One region of the Dechloromonas aromatica RCB genome, then DNA from elsewhere that is predicted to be linked to it. Evidence: riboswitches for the same ligand, from Rfam matches in the RefSeq annotation. Region 1 holds a riboswitch; each other region holds the start of a gene.

Region 1 (3,182 bases):
AGGTACATCTTGCCGGAGGCAGTCGAGTACAGCGCGGTCTTGGATTCAGGATTGCCCCAGTTGCTCAGGGTGTAATCCTTGGCGTCGGCCGAGTCCTGGCGGTAGGCGTAGCCGACGGTCAGGTCATGGGCGCCGAGCGAGGCATTCCAGTAGGTGTCGAATGCTGTCGATTCCGATGGGCTGTCGCTGATCCGGCCTGGGCCGCCAAAGGCTGTGCTGCCGGTCGTTGCTATGATGTACGAATTGGTCGTCACGGCAGTATGGCTGGCCAGCACGTTCAATTGGCCGATCCCCAGCTTGGTGTCGAAGCCGGCATGGAACAGCTGGCGGGTGTAGTTGCTGTCGCCACCGGCGAAGGAAACGTTGTAGATTGGGGCGCCGGTGGCATTGCTACGCACGAAGGATTCCGGGGCGGCGTAACCATAGTGGTAGTCCTGCAGCAGCCAGCCAGCACGCCAGGAGGTGTCGGTGCTGACGCGCTGTTCCAGCTTCAGCGAGGCGCCGTGTTCCTGCCAGGTGTTGTCGCCCTTTTGGCCAAGCAAATAGGTGCCGGCGCCGAGCTCCGTGCTGGTCGGAATAGCGCCTCTGGAGCCCGTTGGTCGACTGCCAGTAACCCATTCGCTGCGATATCCGTTGGTTTGCGCCCAGTTGCCGGTGAAGCGGATCGCCAGGCCATTTTCCAGGCGGGTGCCGGCATGGAGGTAGGCTTTCTGGACATCGGCCGGTGCCTTGCCCGTCTCGAAGGCATCACCGTAGCCGACATTGAAGCCGAATTCGGTGCGGGTCGGCATGCGGGTGACGAAATTGACCACGCCGCCCATCGCATTGCCACCGTACAGCGAGGACATCGGTCCGAACAGGATTTCCGTCTGCTGGATCGATTCGGTCGGGATGCCGCCGAGCAGCACGCTGCCGGCGTAGCCATCGGTCATCGGGATGCCGTCGAGCAGGACGAGGGCACGACGGTCGCTCGGGATACCGCGCAGTGCGAAGCCCGGTGTGGTTTGCAGCGGGCCTTTGCCGGTGGATACGAAAACACCGGCGGTGTTGTTGACGATGTCGGTCAGGCGATCGGTTTGCCGCGCCTCGATTTCCTGGCGGCCGATGACGACGGTTTCTCCCGTGGCATGTTCCAGCAGCAAGGGACCGCGAGTGGCGGTGACGACGACGGGCTCCAGCGCTTGCTGGGCAAAGGCCGACAAAGGCTGGCTGAAAGCGGTGATCAGGCCCAGCGTGATGGGTCGCAGGTGGATTTTCATGGTTCTCCCCTCCGGACAGGCGTCCCCGCATGCCGGAATGCTTCGAAAAGGACGTGCGGGGGAGGGAGCGAGTCACAGGAACCGGCGCCACTACCCCGTGGCACTTCCACTTTTTGTCTCAGGCCGGTATCCGGGCTCGCAAGTTTTGACGTATCGCCTTCCCAGGTATTTCCCAGTGGCTGTGTGATACGCCCGCACTTGCTTACCGTTGCGGGGGCAGCAGCGGCATGGTCTCGTTGGAGACGCACCGCTTTCCCGTTTAACTGCGCTTGGAGAATCCGTACGCAGCACCTGACACGGCGCGCATTCTACATACATCGTTGCTGCAGTGCATCAGCAAAGTGCCGGCAAGTTGCTATAAACCACTTTGAGAATAAAGGCTTAGTCCTTGACCGGGCGGCATTTTTCCCTCTATAGTTCGCGCCATGAATGTCGAACTCGAAACACTCGAAACCAAGATCGAACAGGTCGTTGCCCTGGTTCACCAGTTGCGCGCCGAAAACGAAGTTTTGAGAAACCAGATGGTCGCGGCCGAGGCCGAGCGGCTGCATCTGCGTCAGACCATGAGCGCCGCCCGTGAGCGCCTGGTAGGTCTGATGGACAAGATCCCCGAGGATGCCTGAGATGAGTCTGGAGCCGAATTTCCTCGACGTGAAAATCATGGGTCGCGAATATCGCGTTGCCTGCGGACCGGAAGAGCGCGACGCCCTGCTCGCAGCCGTCGATCTGGTCGACGGCAAGATGCGCGACATCGCCCAGCGCACCAAGAACACCATCGCCGAACGCGTTGCCGTCATGGCTGCGCTCAACATCGCCCACGAGCACCTTTCAGGGGGTGGAGAGGGCGCGCAAAAAGAGTTTGCGGAAGCGGTTGATACTTCCGAAACGAAGCGTAGAATCGGTGACATGGGAGCGCGGCTGGATGCCGTGCTGGCGCCTCAGCAACGACTGGATCTCTGATCTGATCGGTGTGGGCGTAGCCCGCCAAGTGTTCCCTGCGGTGTTTGTTAAGGCCATATATTCCTTGAACCAATGCTAATTGGCATCGGTTGCGGACCATTGAAACCGTTGTTGTGCGCGCTCTTTATCGAGTGTGCCTGATACGGGGGGAAAGCAGCCACTCTGAACCCAGGTTCAGGATGCCGGCCTGACGGCACTCGCGGGGACCAAATCCAACGGGTGGCAGAGCAATCTGCCACCCGTTTCCATTTTTGGGTGCAAGCGATGCAATACTGGCTGATGAAGTCGGAGCCTGACGAGGTTTCGATCGATGACCTGGCGAGGAACGGGACGGTTCCGTGGTTCGGTGTCCGCAACTATCAGGCGCGCAATTTCATGCGTGATGCGATGCAGATCGGTGATTTGGCCTTCTTCTACCATTCCGGTTGCGCCGAACCGGGTGTCGCCGGTATTTGCGAGGTTTGTTCGGAGCCTTATCCGGATGCCACCCAGTTTGAGCCGGCCAGCCCCTATTTCGACCCCAAATCAACACTGGAGAATCCACGCTGGCTACTCCGCGACGTGCGCTTCGGGGAGAAAACGCGCTATGTGCCGCTGACCGAACTGCGCACCTATGCCGAACTTGCTAACATGCGCCTCCTTGCCCGCGGCAACCGGCTTTCGATCACGCCGGTCAGCGCCGAAGAATGGGCTTTCATCACTCAACAACTGATGGACCTGAAATGACTCTCTGGTGGTTGACCTACCCCCTGCTCGGCATCTTCGGCGGTTTTGTCGCCGGCCTGTTCGGCGTTGGCGGCGGCCTGACGCTGGTGCCCTTCATGTACATGCTGTTCGTGGCCCAGAGTTTTCCGCCGGAACACGTCATGCACTTGGCGCTCGGCACCTCGATGGCGACCATCGTCTTTACCTCGCTGTCCAGCATGCGGGCGCATCATGCTCATGGTGCGGTGCGTTGGGATA
Region 2 (3,182 bases), 2.0 Mb from region 1:
GCCTGGCCGGCAAACGGGTGGTCTATCGCCCGGCGCAAGCCGTATGAAAATCACCCTCGGTCTCGGTTGCGACCGGAACACGCCAGCGAGCACCATCGCGCAGGCGATTGGCGAAGCGCTGGCGGCGGCCAATGCCACGCCAGCCGATGTAGCGGGCGTCGCGTCGATTGACCTGAAGGCCGATGAGGTCGGGCTGCTTGAAGTGGCCGCCCAACACGGATGGATGATTGATTTCCATCCGGCGGCAGCGCTGGCGGCGGTCGAGGTCCCCACCCCCTCGGAAACGGTCCGCAAATATACCGGCACCCCTTCGGTTTCGGAGGCGGCAGCCCTACTCGCTGCCCGTGCCGACCAGACCCATTTGATCATCGAAAAACACAAGTTGCGCGGCCCGGATGGGCGTAACGCGACTGTCTCCATTGCAAGGATTCCAGAATGAATGAAACTCAGACGAAAACCGGGAAAATCATGTTGGTCGGCCTCGGCCCGGGCAGCAACGACCACCTGACCGCTCGTGCTCGCGCCGCCATCGCCGAAGCCGACACGATCATCGGCTACGTTACCTATATCCGCTTGGTGGCCGATCTCGTGGTCGGCAAGGAAGTCATCAAGAAATCGATGACCGAGGAACTCGACCGGGCCATCGAGTCACTCGACCGGGCCCGCCAGGGCAAGAAGGTGGCCCTGATTTCATCGGGCGACGCCGGCGTTTACGGCATGGCCGGGCCGACCTTCGAAGTACTGTTCCAGGCCGGGTGGACGCCGGATTCGGACATTGAAGTCGAGATCATCCCCGGCGCTTCGGCGCTGAACACCTGCGCCGCGCTGGTCGGCGCCCCGCTGACCCACGATTTCTGCGCCATTTCCCTGTCCGACCTGCTGACACCATGGCCGACCATCGCCCGCCGGCTCGATGCGGTGGCCTATGCCGATTTCGTCGTTGCGCTGTACAACCCGAAAAGCGGTCGCCGCACCCAGCAGATCGTCGAAGCGCAACGCCTATTCCTGCGCCACCGCGATCCGAAAACCCCAGTCGCCATCGTCAAATCTGCCTACCGGCCGAAGCAGCGCATCGAATTCACGACGCTGGAAAAGATGGGCGAGGCTGACATCGGCATGCTGTCGACCGTACTGATCGGCAATTCCAACACCTTCATCAAACATGGCCTGATGGTGACGCCGCGCGGCTATGCGAACAAGTACGCCGTCGAGGCTGGCGAACGCAATACCCACGACGGCGAACAGGCTGGCCGCTCGCTGTCCACCGGCCTCAACGGCTGGATGGCGAGCATTCAGGCGAGCGGCAAGAGTGCCGCCGAACTGGCCATCGAGCACCGCCTGCCGGAGGACTACATCGCTGCCGTGCTGGCTAGCGAAGTCCCTGCGGAAGGCGAAGCGAACGAGATCGAGGCATGACGCCAGCCGGTGCAGAAATCGCACCGCTTTGAATTAATGGCTGCCGTCCGGCGCAGCAGAGATCGGTCGTTTTGCCGGACAAACAGCAACAGGTGTCTTTGGCTGATTCAACGGCCAAAGGTGAAACGGGAACGAGGTGCGTGGCGACTCGATAAAACGAGTGACCACAATGCCCCGGCTGCCCCCGCAACGGTAAGCGAGTGCGGAAGTGTCAAGGTGCCCCGGCATGGGGTCACCAGCCACTGGTTCGTCACGTGGCGTCCATAGGACGTGCGCGGTCGGGCCGGGAAGGCGACACTTCAAGACTTGCCAGCCCGGAGACCGGCCTGTTGCTTGGTGTCGCTGCGCTCTACGGTGTGGCGACGATATGCAATAGACCGTCTGCGGGGAAGCTGATGGCGGCAGTTGAAGCATGGCCCTGCGCCATGCCTTGTCGTCATCCGCAAGCTGACGGTAGAACATGGGAGTTCGACTCAGATGTCAAAAACAGGATTCAGTCTCCAGCCAGCGAGTGAGCCAGGCACCCCAGTCCATCCAGTCAGGCGACTCTCTTCCCTGGCACTGGCCCTGCTGTCGGCTTATGCCTTGCCGGCCATTGCCGCCGGCCTGCCGACGCTGCAGGAAGTCACCGTCAGCAGCGGCAGCAAGGACTTGATCGGTATCGCCGAAGCGGCCAGCGAGGGAACGGTCACGGCCAGGCAACTGGCCAACCGGCCCTTGCTCCGCCCGGCCGAGGTCATGGAAGTTGTACCGGGCATGGTGGTCACCCAGCATTCCGGTGATGGCAAGGCCAACCAGTATTTCCTGCGCGGCTTCAACCTCGACCATGGCAGCGACTTCTCGACACTGGTCATGGGGATGCCGGTCAACATGGTCAGCCATGCCCACGGCCAAGGCTACATGGACCTCAATTTCCTGATTCCCGAACTGGTCAGCACGGTCAAATACAAAAAAGGCGTCTATGGTGCCGAGGATGGCGACTTCGCCACCAGCGGCAGCGCCCGCATCGATTACCAGCGCAAGCTGAATGCCCCCTTTGTGGAACTTGGCCTGGGCCAGCACAATTACCGTCGGCTACTCGCGGCCGGCAGCAGCGAACTCAACGGTTTCAGCCTGCTCGCCGGCGTCGAGCTGGCCGGCAACAATGGCCCCTGGGAGCAACCGGAAAACCTGAGCAAGCAGAATGCGGTATTCCGCCTTTCATCCGGCACAGCGGCCAACGGTTTTGCCCTCACAGCCATGCTCTACAAGGCCGAGTGGACGGCCTCCGAGCACGTGCCGGAGCGCGCCATCAGCAGCGGTGAAATCGGCCGCTACGGCACGTTGGTCAAAAACGACGGTGGTCAGACTCACCGTTACAGTCTGTCCGGCGAATGGGCTACAACCGATGAAAAAGGTGCCACGCGAGCCAATTTATACGTCATCGACTACGGCCTCAATCTGTTCTCGGCACCCTCCGGTTATATCAGCGGTCTGGCCGGCGATCAGCACGAACAAGCCGACGAGCGCCTCGTCTGGGGCGGCGAGCTGCGCCATAGCTGGTTCCTCGGCCCGCAGTGCAAGGACAGCGAACTGATGGCGGGGATTCAGCTGCGCCAGGACCGTATCGCCAGCGTTGGGCTCTACAACACGGAAAATCGCCAGCGGACCAATACCGTGCGCGAGGACAGAATCACCGAAACGGCTAGCGGGCTGTTCATGGAGATCAAAACACAATGGCTGCCCTGGCTGCGGAGCAGTATCGGTGCACGCTACGACCAGATCCG
Region 3 (3,182 bases), 330 kb from region 1:
CGGTGAAATGCAGGCGACGACGCCGCGGGGCAGCAGGGTCGGCAGCCACTGGATGGCGGCTTGCGAGCCGGCGACGGGCAGCAGGTTGGCGTTGCCGTAATAGGCGGCGGCAGCAGCTTCCAGTCCATCATGATTTTCCGGCAGGCGGTGCCAGACGCTCGGCGGTAGCGCCGGGACGGGCCACGCCTCAGGATTGATGCCGGTGGACAAGTCGAGCCAGTTTTCCAGCGGGATGTTGTAGTGTGCCGCGGCTTCACGCAGGCGGCCGCCGTGTTCAAGCATGCAGGAGTCCAATCGCAAAAAGTACGGCCAACCATAACCACAGGCTGTGCCTGATCAGGGAGATCGCCCGGCCAAGGTCGGCGGCCGCTGGGGGCGGACCGGAACCGAGTGGTGGGCGGCTTTCCACTTGCCCGTGATAGATCGCCGCCCCGCCGAGTTGCACGCCAAGGCTGCCGGCCCCGGCCGACATTACCGGCCCGGCATTCGGACTGTCCCAACCCGGCGCCTGGGTTCGCCAGCAGGCCAGGGCGTTGCGGGTCTGGCCGAGCAAGGCATAAGTCAGGGCCGTCAGGCGGGCCGGAACCCAGTTCAAGGCGTCGTCAAAACGGGCGGCAAAACGGCCGAACAGGTTGAAGCGCTCGGTGCGGTAGCCCCACATTGCATCCAGCGTATTGGCCAGCCGGAAGAGCAGGGCGCCGGGGCCGCCGAGCAGGGCAAACCAGAACAGCGTGCCGAAGATGGCATCGTTGCCATTTTCCAGTATCGACTCGACGCCGGCCTTGGCGATGCCGGATTCATCCAGCGTCGATGTCTCGCGAGAAACAATCCAGCTGACGCGCTGCCGTGCCTCGTCAAGATGCCCTTCCCGCAAGGGTTTGGCGATGGCTTCAGCGTGTTCGCACAGGCTCTGGGCGCCGAGTGCGAAGTAGAGGAGAACGACGTCGACGGTCAAGGGAGTGACGGGGCGTACCAGCCAGGCCAGTCCGACAAACGGCAGGACAGCCAGCGCCCAGGCAAACAGGCCGGAGGCAAGACGGTGGTTGTTCAGGCGCTTTTCGATAGCGGCTGCCAGATTGCCAAAGCCAACGAGCGGATGGAAACGGCGCACTTCGCCGAGCAGGCGGTCGAGCAGCACGGCGACCAGGGCGGCGGCCGGCATGGCAAGGGCACCCTCGGGCATCATCATTTCGGGAAGATGCCCCGTTGCTGGATATCGTCCTGCATGGTGGCGAGCGTGTTGGTCAGCGACTCATTCCGGGCGACATCGGCCTGGCCCCACTGGTCGTAGTAGAGCAGATCGGCAATCGGCAGGCGGGGCAGCCAGCCGGTCTTTTCCAGTTCCGGCTTGTCGTGGAAATGGCTGACGTAACCGATGCACAGGTAGGCAATGGGCACGATCTCGCTCGGGATACCAAGCGCTGCCTGCAGTTCCGGCTGGTTGAAAATGCTGACCCAGCCGACGCCCAGTCCTTCGGCGCGGGCGGCCAGCCACAGGTTTTGCACGGCGCAGACGCTGGAGTAGAGGTCCATCGTCTTGATATGGGTGCGGCCGACGACGACCGGGCCGGTCCGTTCGCGGTCGCAGGTGATGCACAGGTTAATCGGCGATTCGACGATGCCTTCGAGCTTGAGCTGGTTGTAGGTTTCCCGCTTGCCCTCCGGGAACATCATCGCGGCTTCCGCATGCGCCTTGGCGAAGATGTCGCGGACCCGCTGCTTGACCTCGGGCGAGCGGACGAGCAGAAAGTTCCACGGTTGCATGAAACCGACCGATGGCGCATGGTGGGCGGCCATCAGTACGCGGCTGAGCACCTCGTCCGGCACCGGATCCGGCAGGAACTGGCCGCGCACGTCGCGGCGATTGAAAATGGTGCGATAGATGGCGGCGCGCTCGGCGTCCGAAAACGAATGGTCAATCTGGTTTTCCATGAATTCCCCTTGTGGAAAAACGATGACTGCTTGTCCATGCAGCCCGGTTTCGTCTCCCGGCCGGTCTTCTGACTCGGATTCACCCGGCCGATGCGCCTTCCCGGCCGGGTTTTCCCTGACCAGTGGCTTTTCGCATCGCCCGTCCTCCTTACAGCGTTGGGCACGCGGCGGATTTGCACCGCCTTCCCGATTCTCCCGCCGATAAATCGGCCGGGCACCGAGAGACATAAAGGCCGGATGCTAAGCGACCCTAGGCTGGCAGGCAAGTCATGGAGAAGCGAGCTGCTTTCCCAATGAAAGTGCCGCTGCCGTTCATTCGCCTATCGTCAGAAGCGCCATGGTCTGGTTGAGCAGTTGATAGCCAATTTCGCCAAACGTCATCGGGCCGCCGATCGCACCGGCCTGCTTGCCCTCCAGTTCCGAGTACAGGAAATTGAGCACGCAGTTGCAGGCAAATTCCGGTTGGCCAAGGCCGCCGGGTAGGGCGGCGGCAAAGGTCTGGACGTAGTCGGTCAGTGGGCTGGCCATCCGGTATTCGGTGCCGGCAAACACCGGTGCGTAGAAGTCCACCTGCCCGTTTTCAAGATCGATGTTGCGGATGCTGACGTTGATCAGGGCGCCGCAGTAGTCGGCCACCAGCGGCAGACGGCTATCGAGCTGATGGCTGACCAGGTATTCGGCAAAATTCCGGGCTTGGCCGTCGATTTCGCAGGCGCCGGCCGAAAATCCTGACGTCGGGAAGCGGAGGATCGGCGTGGGCGCCGCCCGGAACGGATTCACGATCTCGACCTGAGCATAGCGATGGTCCGGCAGGGCGACATCGATGACTGCCGCCTTGTCGTCGGAAAACTCCAGGGTTTCGCCCAGCACGACCAAGGGCTTGCGGGTGCCGAGTTCGGCCAGATGGACGCCGGCAATCCAGCCGACCAGCGGCTTCATGTACATCTCTTCGTAGTTTGGCGCATTTTCCGCAAACAGGCGGTGGGCCTCGCTGAAGGCCGGGATGATCAGCAAAGTGTAGCCGTTGTCGGGCGCCTCGTGGCAGATCGCTGGTAGCTCATCTGTGGCGCGCAAAGACAGGCGGGGTGGCTGGGCAAAGCATTCGATCAGCTGGACGTAAACGCGATCCTTGGTGGTGATGCCACCTTCGCTGCCAATGAAGTAGGGGATGGTGCCGCCGATCCAGTGTCCGGGTGGCAGTTGTCGCAGCGCTGTTTCATCGCCGGCAATGCTCATGAAATGGCCGCTTT

What was found. A riboswitch is a leader RNA that binds a small molecule or an ion and turns the genes downstream of it on or off. The one in region 1 is predicted to bind cobalamin.
Region 2: another riboswitch for cobalamin. It lies ahead of DARO_RS08685 (TonB-dependent receptor domain-containing protein); the one in region 1 lies ahead of DARO_RS20530 (TonB-dependent receptor).
Region 3: another riboswitch for cobalamin. It lies ahead of bluB (5,6-dimethylbenzimidazole synthase); the one in region 1 lies ahead of DARO_RS20530 (TonB-dependent receptor).

What each region holds. Positions count from the first base shown of each region.
Region 1 is NC_007298.1:4,324,350-4,327,531, reverse strand. It holds gene DARO_RS20530 (TonB-dependent receptor) at 1-1,259, opposite strand, end outside; cobalamin riboswitch at 1,364-1,569, opposite strand; gene DARO_RS20525 (hypothetical protein) at 1,685-1,882, shown strand; gene DARO_RS20520 (cell division protein ZapA) at 1,884-2,219, shown strand; RNA gene ssrS (6S RNA) at 2,249-2,429, shown strand; gene DARO_RS20515 (EVE domain-containing protein) at 2,484-2,945, shown strand; gene DARO_RS20510 (sulfite exporter TauE/SafE family protein) at 2,942-3,182, shown strand, end outside.
Region 2 is NC_007298.1:1,812,797-1,815,978, reverse strand. It holds gene DARO_RS08700 (cobalamin biosynthesis central domain-containing protein) at 1-47, shown strand, start outside; gene DARO_RS08695 (cobalamin biosynthesis protein) at 44-439, shown strand; gene cobJ (precorrin-3B C(17)-methyltransferase) at 436-1,416, shown strand; cobalamin riboswitch at 1,490-1,760, shown strand; gene DARO_RS08685 (TonB-dependent receptor domain-containing protein) at 1,894-3,182, shown strand, end outside.
Region 3 is NC_007298.1:153,615-156,796, forward strand. It holds gene cobD (threonine-phosphate decarboxylase CobD) at 1-282, opposite strand, end outside; gene cbiB (adenosylcobinamide-phosphate synthase CbiB) at 275-1,189, opposite strand; gene bluB (5,6-dimethylbenzimidazole synthase) at 1,186-1,932, opposite strand; cobalamin riboswitch at 1,974-2,169, opposite strand; gene DARO_RS00770 (DUF6976 family protein) at 2,245-3,182, opposite strand, start outside.